DNA from 2 places in the Chryseobacterium sp. GQ58 genome. Region 2 is predicted to be linked to the other one. Evidence: riboswitches for the same ligand, from Rfam matches in the RefSeq annotation. Region 2 holds a riboswitch; the other holds the start of a gene.
What was found. A riboswitch is a leader RNA that binds a small molecule or an ion and turns the genes downstream of it on or off. The one in region 2 is predicted to bind thiamine pyrophosphate.
Positions count from the first base shown of each region.

Region 1: linked by a shared signal. The riboswitch ahead of AC6CHK_RS14855 (class I SAM-dependent methyltransferase) and the one ahead of pnuC (nicotinamide riboside transporter PnuC) in region 2 are both predicted to bind thiamine pyrophosphate.

Region 1 covers NZ_JCAXEH010000007.1:60,637-68,417, forward strand. The annotation lists gene AC6CHK_RS14845 (thiamine phosphate synthase) at 1-68, opposite strand, end outside; gene AC6CHK_RS14850 (AIR synthase family protein) at 68-1,117, opposite strand; gene AC6CHK_RS14855 (class I SAM-dependent methyltransferase) at 1,114-1,836, opposite strand; TPP riboswitch at 1,905-1,993, opposite strand; gene AC6CHK_RS14860 (DUF8818 domain-containing protein) at 2,598-5,795, opposite strand; gene AC6CHK_RS14865 (lamin tail domain-containing protein) at 6,277-7,131, shown strand; gene AC6CHK_RS14870 (gluzincin family metallopeptidase) at 7,186-7,781, opposite strand, start outside.
Region 2 covers NZ_JCAXEH010000002.1:379,330-387,110, forward strand. The annotation lists gene AC6CHK_RS05840 (hypothetical protein) at 1-1,419, opposite strand, end outside; gene AC6CHK_RS05845 (GLPGLI family protein) at 1,428-2,177, opposite strand; gene AC6CHK_RS05850 (hypothetical protein) at 2,239-2,535, opposite strand; gene AC6CHK_RS05855 (hypothetical protein) at 2,715-3,296, opposite strand; gene AC6CHK_RS05860 (TIGR01777 family oxidoreductase) at 3,313-4,224, opposite strand; gene AC6CHK_RS05865 (hypothetical protein) at 4,252-4,590, opposite strand; gene AC6CHK_RS05870 (HPP family protein) at 4,595-5,191, opposite strand; TPP riboswitch at 5,313-5,417, shown strand; gene pnuC (nicotinamide riboside transporter PnuC) at 5,440-6,036, shown strand; gene AC6CHK_RS05880 (acyl-CoA dehydrogenase family protein) at 6,023-7,033, shown strand; gene AC6CHK_RS05885 (hypothetical protein) at 7,426-7,781, opposite strand, start outside.

The DNA.
Region 1 (7,781 bases), on a different contig from region 2:
AGGATTTCTTCATCCATCGAAGGATCAATGATCAGATAAATTCCGGGTTGTATGGTTTGTTTTATCATTATTTCCAGCCGTTTTTGTAAGCGTTAAAAAATGCCTTCCAATAAGGATCTTCTTCGAGATAAATCAGATTGCTTGCTTTTTCATTTTCAATTAACTTGATTCCTTCGGACTTTTCAGTGATTTGTCCGACTTCTGTACAGAGAATATTATTTGTCTTTAATCGTGAAATAATATCTGCAGCTTTCTCTTTTTCACAGGTAATAATCATAGAACCGGCGCCAATACAATATCTCGGATCTAAAGAAAATAAATTACAAACCGCTGACTGAACTTCACCGATCGGCAGCTTTTCATTATAAATCTTTGCGCCGTTTCCTGAAGCAACAGCCAATTCGTAAATCGCACCCAAAACTCCGCCTTCCGTCACGTCATGCATCGCGGTTACTCCGGAACTGTCAATTTGAGTTGCCGTTAAAGCATCTTGTAATGATGAGGTTTCACAGAAAGAAGCGCAGGCAGAATCATACATTTCTTTTCCTATTTTATTTTTTACAGTTTCCGGAAAGCTCATCGCTAGAATTGCTGAAGAGGAAAGTGCGCTTGTTTTGGTAACTAAAATAGAGTCGCCGGGTTTGGCGTATTTTGAGACTAAAATATCTCCTTTCGAAGCGATGGTAATAAAAGTTCCGCCGCCTGCGATTGTAGAATTTTGACCTTCGATGAATCCTGTATGTCCGCCGGTAATGCTTACATGAATGCTTTTACAGAACTGATGAATATAATTCCAATAAATTTCAAAATCATTCTTAGATAAATAAGCCGGAAGATTCAAAACAAATTGACCGTACATCGGCGCAAAGCCCGTTGTCGCCATATCATTTGCCATGACATGAACTGAAAGCCAGGCCGATTCTTCCAAGCCCAAAGAAGGAATTAATGACAACGGATCACTCGTCAAAGCCATTGCTTTTCCGCCATGAAGATCAACGACGGAAACATCGATGCCAAACTCGGGACCAACTTGCACTTCATCACGTTCTTTCCCGCATCGCTGTTTCAGGAAATCTTCAAATTGGGAATGATTTATTTTGCCTAAAGTCTCACTCATTCCACATCATTTAGCTGAATATACAATCCAAAGAAATCGCCAACCGGAACATTCCATTGTTGTACTGGGAACCATTTCGGAAGTCCTGTGCAGGTCCATTCAATCGTATATTTTCTTCCGACTAATGCTTTTTCAATGATTTCAGTCAGCATTTTAGGAGTATAAAAAGTTGCCGTTACATAAAAAGGATTTTTTCCAAACAACTGCTGCACTCTTCTGCGGGCTACTTTAGGAGAATTCCTGTTCATCATACCCATCGCAATTCCGTATTTGGCAACACGGGCTGCTTCTCTGATGACTTTCACAGGATCTTTGTAATATTCGAAAGTTGTGATAAACGCCAATGAATCAAAAGTATGATCTTTAAAAGGCATAAAGTGTGAATCGGCCATCACCAGATCGCCTTCAAAAAGATGAATAGCCTGTGATAACATCAACGGCGAAATATCTCCTCCGGTTGCTTCAATTCCTATGTTTTTCCACCAACGTGTAAATCGGGTAGTGCCACAGCCGAATTCTAAAAGCGTCTTTACTCGCTGATCTTTGGAAACAAGCTGTTCCATTACTTTTTTCTGCCAGATTTCGGCACGTTTGTATCGGCCTTCATACCACAATTCGTAGGTATCGGTGTGTTCTCGGTTGAAAAACCATTCGGGTCTTCCTTGCCAGTTTTTGTCTTGTTGGGGGATAAGTTCTCCGGAATACTTTGTTACTTCCATTTTATTTTTATTGATTTATTCAGCAGTTCAGATCATGGATAAGCATGCGAACGAATAAAGCATAAAATGAAATTTTAAGCAGACATCCCTACGTTGGCATTATCCAAATCAGGTCATCGGGTATGATCTCAGCCTTGTGGCACCCCGTGTTTATTACTGAACAAATATAAGGAAAATATTGAAGGTGTTTTAAGTCTGAGAGTTTTTAAAGTGAAAGAGTTGAGGGTTTTAGGATTGGAGAGTTTTTAAATAATTGAGTTAAATTATTATACCTAATATTATATTGAGCAATAACTATTCTTGAATAAGCAGTCTTTTTTATTTGCACTGAATCTGTTTGCTCCATCGGAGCAATATGTTTGTAGAATAAATTTTCACGTTATTACAGCGAGCTCCGTAGGAGCGAAATGTTTGTCTTTACTTGTGTTTTCTTTAAATTTCAAACAGTTTTTTTTGATCTAAAAATATATCGATTGTCACAAAACAACTTTTTGATTTATTTGAAAACAGATGATTTGTAACAAAATAGTTTTGTGTTTGATTTAAAAACAATTGATTTGCGACCAAGCAACTTTTTGATTTATTTGAAACAGATGATTTGTAACCAAACAGTTTTGTGTTTGATTTAAAAACACTTGACTTGTGACCAAACAACTTTCTGATTTGTCTAAAAACAGATGATTTGTAACTAAATGGGTTTTGTTTTATTCAAAAAATATTTTTAGTTAACTATTGTTTTGAGAAGGGTAGTTTGATCTTCATTAAAAGCTTGCTTTTACCTGCATGCTTCCGATATGAATCGTCCGGTCGCCGGAGTTTCGACCTTCATAATTAAGATTTAACTGTAAAAAAGAATTAATTGCTTGTTGTACAAATACGCTCCAAACCTGGTTTTTTCCGGGTTTCAGACCATCGAGCATCTGATTTCCTACGATACTGAAATTGTTTCCTGTAAAGTCATTGTTAATAAAAGAGAAGTTTCCTCTGATGGAAGTTTTCTTACATTCCCACTGTATGGTTCCGGTAATGTCGAAAGCTTTTAAAAGCTCTTCGCCATCCACTCTTTTTTTCTCACGGTAAGCCGAAGAAAACTCAGCCTGAATAGCATCTGTAAACTTATAAGTTGCTTTTGGCTTAGTCTCAAAATTACTAAGTCTGTAATCTCTTGTTGCGAAAAGTTGCGAAGAATTTTGTAAATCGTGCACAGAATTTTCCCAATCAACACGGAATTCTTTATTGAACCAATATCCGATATTCACAAAATGTGAAGTTTGATTCCTTTCTTCGTTGCTGAAATTGGCGTTGATGAGGTTGTCGTTGGCAATAAAACGATAATTACCATTCCAGCCGGACTTTTCGGTAGGATTAAACTGTACCGATGCCAAAATATTCTGATTCTTTAAAATCTGATCCTCACTTTTTTCGAACGGATTCAAAACTAAAACTTTGTCTCTTTTAAAATAAGAATTCTGAGAGTTGAGTGAAACATTAAAATTCCAGCGTTTTAAGAATTTATTTTCAGAATTAAAAACAATTGACGGATTGACAAATAATGCCAGCTGCAGTTTGTTTTTGTTGGAAGGAATGTAGCGGACCGAATTGGTGTAAATCCTGATGTATTGCGCCAAATCCGAATATTCGGCAATCTCAAATTCATCAATCTGCTGAATTCCGTCGCCGTTATAATCTGTCCATTTGTAAATTCCCTGCCCGTCGGTAACTTTTATATATTGAAATTCCCGTTGCGCTTCCTGTCCGTTTCCTAATTCATAAAACGCCTGCAAGCGCATACCGTTTTTGAAAAGCTGCTGGTTGTATAAAATATTTCCAACGACAAAATCTTTATTTTGATTCATGTCTACATCATCATTTTTATAGAAGAATTTTCTGTAATGAAGTAAAGCGTTTAAGGTGGTGCGTTCTGTTTTAATCAACTGGCTTTCTGCCATGAAGCCTAAAATCCTGTTCATATTCTGAAGCCTGTTGTCGCGCACCGAGTCATTGTCTCTTACATACATTTTAGCCAAAAGTTTCGTTCTTGTGCTGTCACCAATTTTTTTCTGCACAAAAAGCTCTTTCCAACTGAAACTGGTGACATCCATTACTTGTGTCTCGTTGTATTTTTTTTCGTTATGCTCCATGCTTCCGCCAAGAGACCAGCTTCCTTTTTGGCCTGTATATTCCGTCGCAGCCCCTCCACGAATGAACTTTGTATCCTGAAGTGTAGAATTGGTATTCAGATAAGATAAATTTCCTTTTGTAAGGAATTTCCCTTTGAGCCAGCCAAAATCTACGCCATTTTTTACACCTTTATAAGCGTCCTGCTCTTCCAAATAATTGATGCGGTAATTTAAAGTAGATTTGTTATTCCATTTGTTTAAAAAACTAAAAATAAACCTGTTTTGAGTTCTTCCGCTGAACTCCTGCGTCAGGTTAAAATCCCTTGAAAACTCAACATCATTGATACGGTCAAGAATATGAAATTGTTTGTCAATATATTGATATTCAAAACTTGGTGTACCTTTCCATGTATTTATTGTAAATGTTTTGTTTCCGAATATTCTTGCTGCATATCCGATATTCTGATCAGAATCTTTCGAAGAGAACAAATTGATATCGTAATTACTTAATGAAATGTCTGCTCCGATCTTTCCGTCTTTAAGCAAATACTCAGAGTTCATCGTATAAACCTGAGCTTTTTGAGGCGAAGGAAGCTTTCTTACCGCACGGTAATCTCCGGAATTTGGTCCTACATATTCGAAAACCCGCCCGTTATTTGTGGTTTGTATAAGCTTATAATCACCCAAATTAACTCCGAAATAAGTAAACGAAACCTGATATAATGTCTGTGTAGGATCAGTCGAAAACTGATAATAATTTCCGTTCGGATCCTGCACAAGACTGTACAGAATTTTATTGACATCATATTCTGCAACCACGCCGGATGGGGCGTACATCAAGTCGAGATTATTCCCGGCATCGGCCAAAATTTGCTCATCTTCTTTGGATAAATTTAAAGCTAAAGGAGCATTTTTATTATCATTTTCCATAAACCAGCTTAAACCAACCCGGAATTTTTCACGTTGATGTTGCAGGTTTCCTGTAAATAAATATCGGGAATAGTTACGATTGGTATAATTAAAAGAAATTGTGATAAAATTTTGCTGGAAAATAGGACGGAAGCTGGTAAAAGTAACTTCTCCGGTATTGTAGTTGATAATGTAATCTTGATTTTCACCGCGTTTCATCAGAATTCCGTCAATAAAAACCTGTTCAGACCCTGAAATCAAAGTGATAAACTGTTCGCCATTTTTACCGGTCAATCGATAAGGCCCCTGATTACCTTCAACACCCTGAAAACGTATTCTGTGAAATTCGCTTCGTGCAATGCCCATCGAAATGTCTGCAAAGGTTTTATTTTCTTTCCCAAACTGTGTCTGAAACTGAAGTCCCATGCTTCGTCTCTGATATTTGGCAAAATAATTTTTATCGTCCATCAAATCCAGATGTCCGGCTCTGAGAATAGATTTATCCTTTATATTAAGCTGCATGTAGATTTTGTCAAACTCTTCCAAAGTTTGGGTATATCCGTCTGCCTGAATTGGTAAATTATGATCTGAAATACTTGCTAAAACCGTCACATCTTTTGATAATCTTCCGGAAATCTGCAAATCCATCGAGCTTTGTACAGATTGCCCCTGATTATTACCAAATGTGATTCCCCGAATGATCGATCCTTTAGAATTCAATTCTCCTAAAAATCTTTTTTTATCATTTCGTGCAAGTACAGCTTCATCTACAATTATTCTGTTGCTGGTCTTCACAAAATCCATTGTGTCTTTTGCAAAAATATCCTGCTCAAGCTTTGCCGCGAGAATGCTGTCTTGTTTCAGACTGTCTTCGGGAATGTTGGGGTTTTTCCATGTAAAAATCTGAGCGTTACTCGAAAATAAGCCCATGAAAAAAATCAGGAAAATCAGAATAGAATTCCGCAAGTCTTTTAAATAATTGGTAAAAATAGATAAAAAATGTGAATGACAGAGGTTTTAGTATTGCTGACAAAAAATTAATATTAATATTGTTTTAAATGGAAAAAATACTTTAATTTCTTCTGGTTCTATTCTAATTGGTGTAATGTCTTAGCAATTATTTTAAATAGTGAAACTGGATATGTACAGTATGTTCGGTCAATTTGTAAAAACGGATTCTGTAAAAGATAAAGAATTTTATTATCACAGAATTACAAAAAGGAAATTACGTTTTTACAGAACTCAACATTAATTTTAAAAATATGATTGTATTAAAATGACAGTTTTTGGATAAATAATATTTTTATTTTTTGGAGGTAATTTAATTATAATTTATTTTTATTCATTATAATTTATCAATGTGGTATTATTTTTGTTTTTAATTGGTTTAATCACCTAAAATAATATTAAAATGAAAAAAGTATTTACTTTTGTCGGATTTGTTTCGATAGTTGCATTTTCGAATGCTCAGATTGTAATCAACGAAATATATGGAGGAGGAGGAAATGCAGGGTCAACATTGAAAAATGATTTTATAGAACTTAAAAATATAGGAGCAAATACTGCGTCACTGGTTGGTGCTACCATACAATATGCACCCGCTGTTGGTGCTTTCACCCAATATCACACTTTGCCCAATATCACGCTGAGTCCCGGACAGACTTACCTGATTCAGGAAGCTACAGGCGGAGGCGGAACGGTAAATTTGCCCAATCCAAACTTTATTGCAACAACTGTTATTAATTTTAACGGAACTTCAAATCCTTCTGTGGGAATAGGTATTGCAGTGACATCTGGAAAAATTGTTTTAGCCAATAATTCTACACAGGTTACAGGTCCCACTTCGTCGAATGTCTTAGATTTTGTAGGATATGGTTCAGCGGATCAGTATGAAGGTTCTGGACCGGCTCCTTCACCGACAACATTGACTTCAATTACCAGAATATCAGGCGATACAAATAATAATACAATCGATTTTACCATTGCCGTTGCATCTCCTGGAACAGGAACATTGGCAGTTTCTGATATCTATGAATCTACCAACAAGTTTAGTTTTATTAAAAATTCGTTTGTGAAAGAAAATGAAATTGTTTTCGACGCTGATGTGAAGAATATAAAAATATATAACAATGTTGGGACTGTTATCAAAGTAACTTCTGGAAAAGATATTTCTGTTTTAGATATTTCTGAATTACCAAAAGGCAATTATATTGTTACGGGTACAGTAAATAACCAACCGGTTTCTCAGAAAATATTGAAAGACTGATCTGAGATTCTTGTAGATAAAATCAACAGCTGTAAATTGCAGCTGTTTTTTATTTTAATACCAGCCTCTTCTTGCAGCATTAATAATTGTGCTTAAATTTAAAATTAAAGTATATCTGATGCGTCTTCCATAATCTTTAAAGCCCGGTTCAAAGCCTAAAGAAGATTGTACAGGAAAATAAATTTCAAGAAAATCAGGAATCAGTCTTACTTTTACGCCGCTGTCCCAAATAAATTGTGTCGGATTATTTTTATTTTTATAAATTCCCGCATCGGCATACACATGAAAAATTTTCCAGACGCTGGTGTCTACATTAAATGATGTAATCCATTGGTTAACTGTTCCCGGAATGAAAGATTTAAAACCGCCATCAGCTAAAACAAATTGTTGTGAAAGAATTCCTCCGGTCGCGCTCTGTCCGAGAAGATTGTAGGAAAATGAATAGTCTGAAACTCGCGAAATTCCGTAATCAAAAGTATTGTTTCTGGTTTCATTTCTTGCAAAATATCCGCCAAATAAACGAAGACTTAATTTCTGTTTCGGTGCAAATTCCCATCTGTAGAAAGCTTCGGCAGTGATTTTATTAAAATCTTCCATTCCCTGCGTGCTTATGCTGAAGCTTTTCTCGTGAATCATCTGGTTGTCCGAAT
Region 2 (7,781 bases):
AGTATTGGAGTTACCTATATATTTTTGAAATATAGAATTGTTTTGAGTTAAGAATAAATTATTGTTCGAAAAGATATTTAAATTTCCTATATAGTTTTCATTTAATTGATTTAAGGCCAAAATTATTTTTGAATTATTTAAATTTTTGTTCCATGAAACAAAATTATTGAAACTGGTATTTTTTACTTTATTATCAATATTATAAAAGTTATATTTTTCAGAATATCTGGAAATATTTTGGTTAAAATTATCTTCAGTGGGATTATATCCAAAATTAAAATACAAAAAACTATTATCAGAAAAACTCTGTTTCATTTTAATTTTAGTAGTTCCCAGAAAACCCTTATTGTCCTCTGTTTTTTGTTCATAAAAATTATAATTTTGTGGCTGTCCTTCAAAAACCGTTCTTTTTGTCGTTGAAAGTTTTTCTAATTGAGTATTGTTGATAATAGAGAATGCAGTAATAGTAAATCTTTTTTTTGATTTAGAATATTGTAAAGCTCCAAACTGATTGGCTTTGGACTTTATTTTGTTATCATTATTTAGAAATGAAGGAATCTCTACATCAACCGAACTATTAGTGTTTTCGGTATTTTCCTGAGAATTCATTTCATAAAAATCCATAAAACTGATGGGATCTTTTGCAATATTATTAGCATCAGTGATTAAAGCGATGTTACCAAATTGACCGAATTTAAATAAATTAGAATGAGCTAGATAAGAATTTTTATTACCATAGTTAGCTTCAATATTTCCTGTAATTTTACCTTTATATTCTTCTTTTAATTTAAGATTTAATGCTGTGGATTGTCCTCCATTAATAGTTGTGAAGTTTTGCCAAAGATCAATCCCATCTATCATTTCTGCTGAAAGATTTTGAGTGGCGATTTTGTGGTTTCTTCCAAAGAATTCATTTCCTTCTACCAAAACCTGACCAACAGTATTCCCTTTGTACGTTACTTTTCCGTTGTCTGAAATATCCAATCCCGGCAGTTTTTTAATTAAATCTTCTGTCGTTCTCTCTGTCCCATCTCGGATTGCCTTCACATTAAAAACAATTGTATCTTCTTTAATTTTGGCAATTTTCGGACGGGATTTTATTTCTACTTCTTGTATTTCTTGTATCTGTGATTCTAAAATTATTTCAAAATCAGTTTGCTTATTAGTATTTATTTCAACAAGTTTAGTTTTGTAAAAAACAGAAGTTAATTTTAAATAAAAAACCCCCTTTTCAGAGAGTTGAAATTTACAATATCCGGTATCAATCTTTTGAAAATCTATTGTTTTCTCATTTTTAATGAGCTGTACATTTATATTTTCTGGAGGCTGACTTGTGTTGTCCCTTACTTTAATAGTAATAGTTTGAGATTTTATTATTGAAAAACTAATTAAAAATAAAATGTATATTAATTTATGCATATATATGCTTAAAGCTTTATTTCTTTAAAAGTAGGTTTGCTTTGTTGTTCGTGTATTTCTTTTAGTTTTTTATCATAATCTTCATTCTTATACACTTTAAGTTTAGGATTAATTTTTTCAACATCTGATTTCTTTATTTCATTGCTTATCTTAACAGCTGTTATTATATAGCTATCCGCTTCGACTCTTAAAACCAAACCGGGGAAATTATTAAATAAAAAAGGGCCTGCAGAAATAGGAATACCCTCAGTATACCAAACTTTATAGTTAGAATTTGAATCTAAACTTACTTCAACCAATTTACAAACATAGTTGTCAATATCCATTGTGTCTTCTTTATATTCAATTTTTACAAATTTTGTATCTTTATAACCATAAAATTCTTCATTAATGTCTTGAAAATTATGGTATTTATAATTACCATTGACGTTTTTGTTATGATACATTTTTAGTTCAATATTTTTGTAAACTTCTCTGTTATGGGTTTGCACATCATTTTCTTTTTTATCTCCTGCATTATGTGTAAATGAATTTTGAGGAATAGATTTGAAAAAAGAATATCCGTCTGTATAATATAAAAAATATTTTTGAGGGGTTTTACGTATTCGATTTGCTTTATCATTAAATTCCTTAGACATACTTATATTATTGTTTTCTTTGAGTTCAACTCTTTCATATTCAACTTTCAGATGTTGAGACGAAATAGAAGTGTTGACTAATAATATAGACGATACAATTAATTTGAATAAAAATTTCATATAGTTCAGATTAAAAATTAGTGTGCATTGAACTAATAATGCACACTAATAATATTAAGGATTAATTAGGATTACCAGCTTCAAAAGTTAATCCAACAGCATTGGAACCACACCAGCTGGTTGTTGAAGCGGTGTGATGATTGGTCGTAACATACATTTTTCCATCCATGCCTACTGAGGTTGTTTCTGTAGTCCAGTTCCAAATTGTTGTACATATTTTTTTAAGCTCTTCCTCATCATTTTGTTTTGTCTCTTCTGTTTTTGACTCCAACAAAGATTTAGAATCTAGTCCATTGTCTTTTGCGAATCCCAAAGTTGTTCCAGCAAATAAAACTGCTGCTAGTAATAATTTTTTCACAATAGATTTTTTTTGTTAAAATTAATTTTTTAACATTGCTAATATATAAAAAAGATATTATAATTAATAAATTTCTTATTTACTTCTATTTTACAAAATTTTATAATGCTTATTTGATGATTCTAAATAAAAAAACAGGAGCCAAACTCCTGTTTACTATTATTAAATTAAATATTTAACTAATTCTGATAAATATACGTCAATTTGGAACCTTTGATAAAATCCTCCAGCGAAGTTTTATTATTTGCATTTTTATTCATCAGTTCTATAAAATAAGTACGCGAACCGGCAATTCTAATATCTTTCGATAAAAACTTAAAACGCTTAACAGTCAAGTTTGGGTTTAAAAAGCTTAATTCCGCTGCATTGCTCAGCTTTGCACCGGAAACATCAAAACCGGCGCGGGGATTTTTTTGGAGCTTCAAAAATCTTTTTTGAGTTCTGTCTGTTGTTTCTTCCAAAAACTTTTCCATTTGATAATCCGTTAAAAGTTGCGGATAAATCAGTCCTTCGGCTAATAAATTACTTATGATTTTATCAGATTTATCATACTTGTTGTAATAAAAAATCTTATCGTCAAATTGCACATAACTATCCGTAGTAACTATTTTACCTTCAAATTTTTTATAATTTTTCTTTTTATATTCTTTTTTAAAATGTTCGGCAACAGCCTTGTCCTGTTTACTTAAAATTTCTTTTTTCTGTCCATAAATACTTATTGAAAGTATGAATAAAAAGATAAGTGAAAATTGCAGTTTCATATTGTTTCTGTTTAATTTAATTCTTTTTTAATAATAGATTTTCCAAAGCTTGTTTTAAGTTTGGAAATTCAAATTTAAAGCCTGCTTTTTGGATTTTTTCGGATGAAGTTCTTGATCCTTCAAGCAATGCAACCGACAATTCACCAAAAATAAGCTTCATTACAAATCCCGGAATATTTGGCATAAACAAAGGCTTTTTTAAAACTTCAGCGATTTCCTTTGTTATATTTTCGTTGTTTGTATGTTGTGGCGCCGAAGCATTGTATGCGCCGTTTAGGTTTTCGTTTTTCAATGCAAATTCATAAACTGAACTTAAATCATTAATGTGAATCCACGGCATATATTGTTTTCCTGTTCCCAAAGGCGACCCGATTCCGAGTTTTATTGGCATTGCCATTTTTTTCAAAGCGCCTTCTTTTTCTGAAAGTACAATTGCGGTTCTTACTTTTACCACTCTTTCTGCAACGTTTTTTTTGTGAAGTTCGTCTGCTGCTCTTTCCCAAAGATCAACGACTTCACTTAAGAAATCGTTACCTTTTTCATCATCTTCCGAATAAATTTTTTCTGAAGTTTTTGCTCCGTAAATTCCTACCGCCGAAGCTGAAATAAAAGATTTAAGCTTAATATTTTTCTTTAGTAAAGTTTCCAAAATCAGCTTTGCAGAATCTACGCGGCTCGAAATGATTTCTTTTTTTCGTTCATCAGTCCATCTTTTTTCAGAAATATTGGCGCCGGCAAGATGGATAATGTGACTTATGTTTTCAAAAGCTTTTTCATCAATTGTTTTGTTTTTTATGTTCCATTCAAATTCATTTTCGTGTTCTTTTTTTCGTGTTAAAAACCGAACGGAATATTCTTTTTCAATTTTTTTTGACAAAACTTTTGCAACAGTTCCGCTGGCTCCAGTGATCAACACGATTTCTTTCATAATCTTAATTTGTATTTTTTTGAAATATTAATTTCTGACGATTAATATATATCCTTCTTCCAAAAGTTTGTAGCCCTGATCGTAAATAAATTTATATTCCGAGCCGTTTTTATAAACTTTAATATTTGTAAAGTAATTAAAATCAAAACCTAAGCCATCGAGTTTAGTTTTTACGATTTTAGTTTTTCCTTCCGCATTTATTTCACTCAGAATGCGGTAATTTTTGCGCAGCTTGTTGTTTACATTGCGCATCAGATTGTTATAATCTTTATTTTGCTTATTGTTGTAAGCGTTTCGGCATGCATCATTGCAGAATTTTTTGTCTAATCTTCCAATGATCTTTTCGCCACATTCCAGGCAATTCATAGCATTATTTTTTCATTTGACGTTCATGTTTTTTTCTTAGCAGTTTTTTCCATCTGCTGTTGGTCGGATAGCTTCTGTTTTTGGTGATATTATTAAAAACCAAAGCGACCAGCAATAAAATGATGCAACCCGATAATACGGGAGAAAGCACATACCAATATCCCAATTCAGCGATTTTACCTGAAGAAGTAACGGCGATGAGCGCAGTCGCTCCACCAGGCGGATGAAGAGTTTTTGTGTATTGCATTAAAATAATTGAGAAAGCGACCGCAAGAGGCGCCGAAAGCCACAAAATATCGGGCACGATCTGATAAATGGTAACGCCGACCAAAGCTGAAAATACATGACCGCCGATCAGATTTCTCGGTTGGGCAAGCGGGCTTTGAATGGCTCCGTAAATCAAAACGCTTGATGCACCAAAAGATCCTATCAAAAAGATGTTTTCTGCTTCCAGCAAATATTGAGACTGGATAAATGCTATAATTCCGATTCCGAAAAAAGCGCCCAGAAATGACCAGAAATGTTCTTTATAATCAACAAGGGTTTCTCGATAAATTACATATTTTGAAACTCTGAATGTTCTTTTGATTGTCTTTTTCACAATTGATTTTAAATTAACGCTTAAATATACGAAATATCCGTTTGCAAACGGATATGAACTAAAAGGGGAAAATATTTTTATCATGTTTAATTTTCAAATCTCAGAAAAAAACGTCAACTTTGCCCAATCAATGGGGTGCTGCAGATTGCGGCTGAGATGATACCCGGGAATCTTCCACACCTGATCCGGATAATGCCGGCGTAGGGAATTTGATTTATCATCTCATCATTTAATTTATTTAAGTTAATTTGATGCAGGAAATTTTACTAAAGACAACCTGGCCGGAATGGTTTGGGGTCTTCTTTTCAATTTTTCAGGTTTTATTGGCCCGAAAAAACAATCCGAATAATTATCTTTTTGGTATTGCCGGAATTTCACTCACGCTTTATGTGATGATCAATTCCAAATTGTATGCGGAGTTTACGCTTAATCTTTACTATCTGGTCATGAGCATTTACGGATGGATTTATTGGAAGTTTGGCAAACAAGAATCTGAAACCGCTATTTCCAGAACTTCAGGAAACGAAAAGTTGATTGTAGTTGGTATTGTTACCGCCGCGTTTAGTATTTTTTGGTTTTTTCTTACTTATTACACCGATTCTGATGTGCCTGTTTGGGACTCTTTGGTTAGTGCTTTTGCTTGGGCCGGAATGTGGCTCATGGCCAGAAGAAAAATTGAAAACTGGGTTTTATTAAATATAAGTAATATCATTGCTATTCCGTTATTGATTCATAAAGACCTTTATCTGTATGCAATTTTAACTGCTTTCTTGTTTATGGTAGCGATTTCAGGATATATGGAATGGAGAAAAATACTTAATAAAAAGATAAATGCTTACACGTAACGAGATCAGAAAACAAATGCACGGAGTTTCTGAAGTTCCTGCATCAATAATCGACTATATTCATCAGCAGCGATTACTTCAGATCTGGGTTCCCAAAACTTATGATGGATTGGGCTTACGCTTGAAAGAAGGATTATCCATATTATTTGACTGGGCAAAAATTGATGGAAGTTTGGGTTGGATGCTTACGTTATGTTCCGGCGCCAATTTTTTTTCAAGAAATCTAAAACCAAACATTGCTAAAGAACTTTTCAGTGATCCTGAAACCTGTTTTGGCGGAAGCGGAATGATTGGTGGAACAGCAGATATTCAAAACGACGGGACTTTTCTTATCAACGGATTTTGGCATTTTGCAACCGGAGCGCCACATTTGAGCCATTTTACACTCAATGCGAGACTTACAAAAAACGGAGCACCTTTATTTGATCAATCAGGTTCAGAAATAATCAGGTCATTTGTCATTCCTAAAAATCAGGCAGAAATTATTCCCGACTGGAAATCGATGGGAATGAAATCGACGCGAACTTATTCTTTTAAAATTAATGATATAAACGTTTCTGAAGATTACAGTTTTATTTATGATGAATTTTTTACGGATGATGCTTTAGATAAAATTCCGTTCAGAATTTTTGCAGACTTGACTTTGCTGGTGAACTATTTGGGAATGGCATCGCATTTTTCCGATGAGGCAATTAAAATCCGTCCGAATCTTAATTTGAATTCTTTTAATAATAAAATTGATGAAGCGTTCGAAAAAGTGATTGAATTTGCTAACGAAATTGAAGATTTATTAAAGGAATCTCAAATGATAACCCAGGAAAAGCAATCAGAAATTCATACTTATTCATCAAATTTAGTTGAAAGTTTATCACATCAGATTTTAGAAATTTATTTCCAACTGGGAATTAAAGCGACACATACGGATTCTGAAATTTATCAGGTTTTTTGTGACTATTTTACGGCGACGCAGCATTCTAATTTTAGGAGGGAACTTTGATGTATTCTTTAACAACGAAAGAATATAAGTTTATGATGCTCCAATATTAATCAACATTGCAAAAATATAAGTTTAGGATGCTCCAATATTAATTAAGGTTGCAAAAATATAACTTTACAATACGAAAATATAGTTTAACTAGACAACAATATTATTCGCCGCCGTGTCAATATTGATTCACAACGGAAGAATATTAAAACATTTACATTCAATATTCGATTACTGTGCAAGAATATTGAAATTATCATGGCTTTAACTATAAATATCTTAAAACTATTTATAAGAATAGAACCAACAAGCAAATTTCGCAGCTTATCAGATTTTTAGACTTTAAGAAGAGTTTTTCCGGGAATGCAAATGTTTAAATGTTTTTGTAGTTTTTCAATAGTGAATTATAGTTTATGAGATTTCGGAATCTTAAATAAAAGAATTAAAGCCCAAATTTGCAAAATTGTCTGAATAATATTAATTGTTCCAATAACTGGCTCATTTTTTAAGTTTGCAACTATAAAAGAAACTCCTAACAATCCTAAAAGTAATATTACCAGTAGAAAATATTTAATCCATTCAGTTCCTTTGCTTACCAAATAGCCAATTCCAAAGACGAAAGCTACTGAAATCAAGGCGATGAATATTTTGATGCCGCTGTTCAAAGTTTCAAAACTCCAGATAAGATTTGCAATTCCCAAGGCTCCGGACAGGTAAATCAAATCAGCAGATTTTTTATGATTCGGATGAATTACATTTT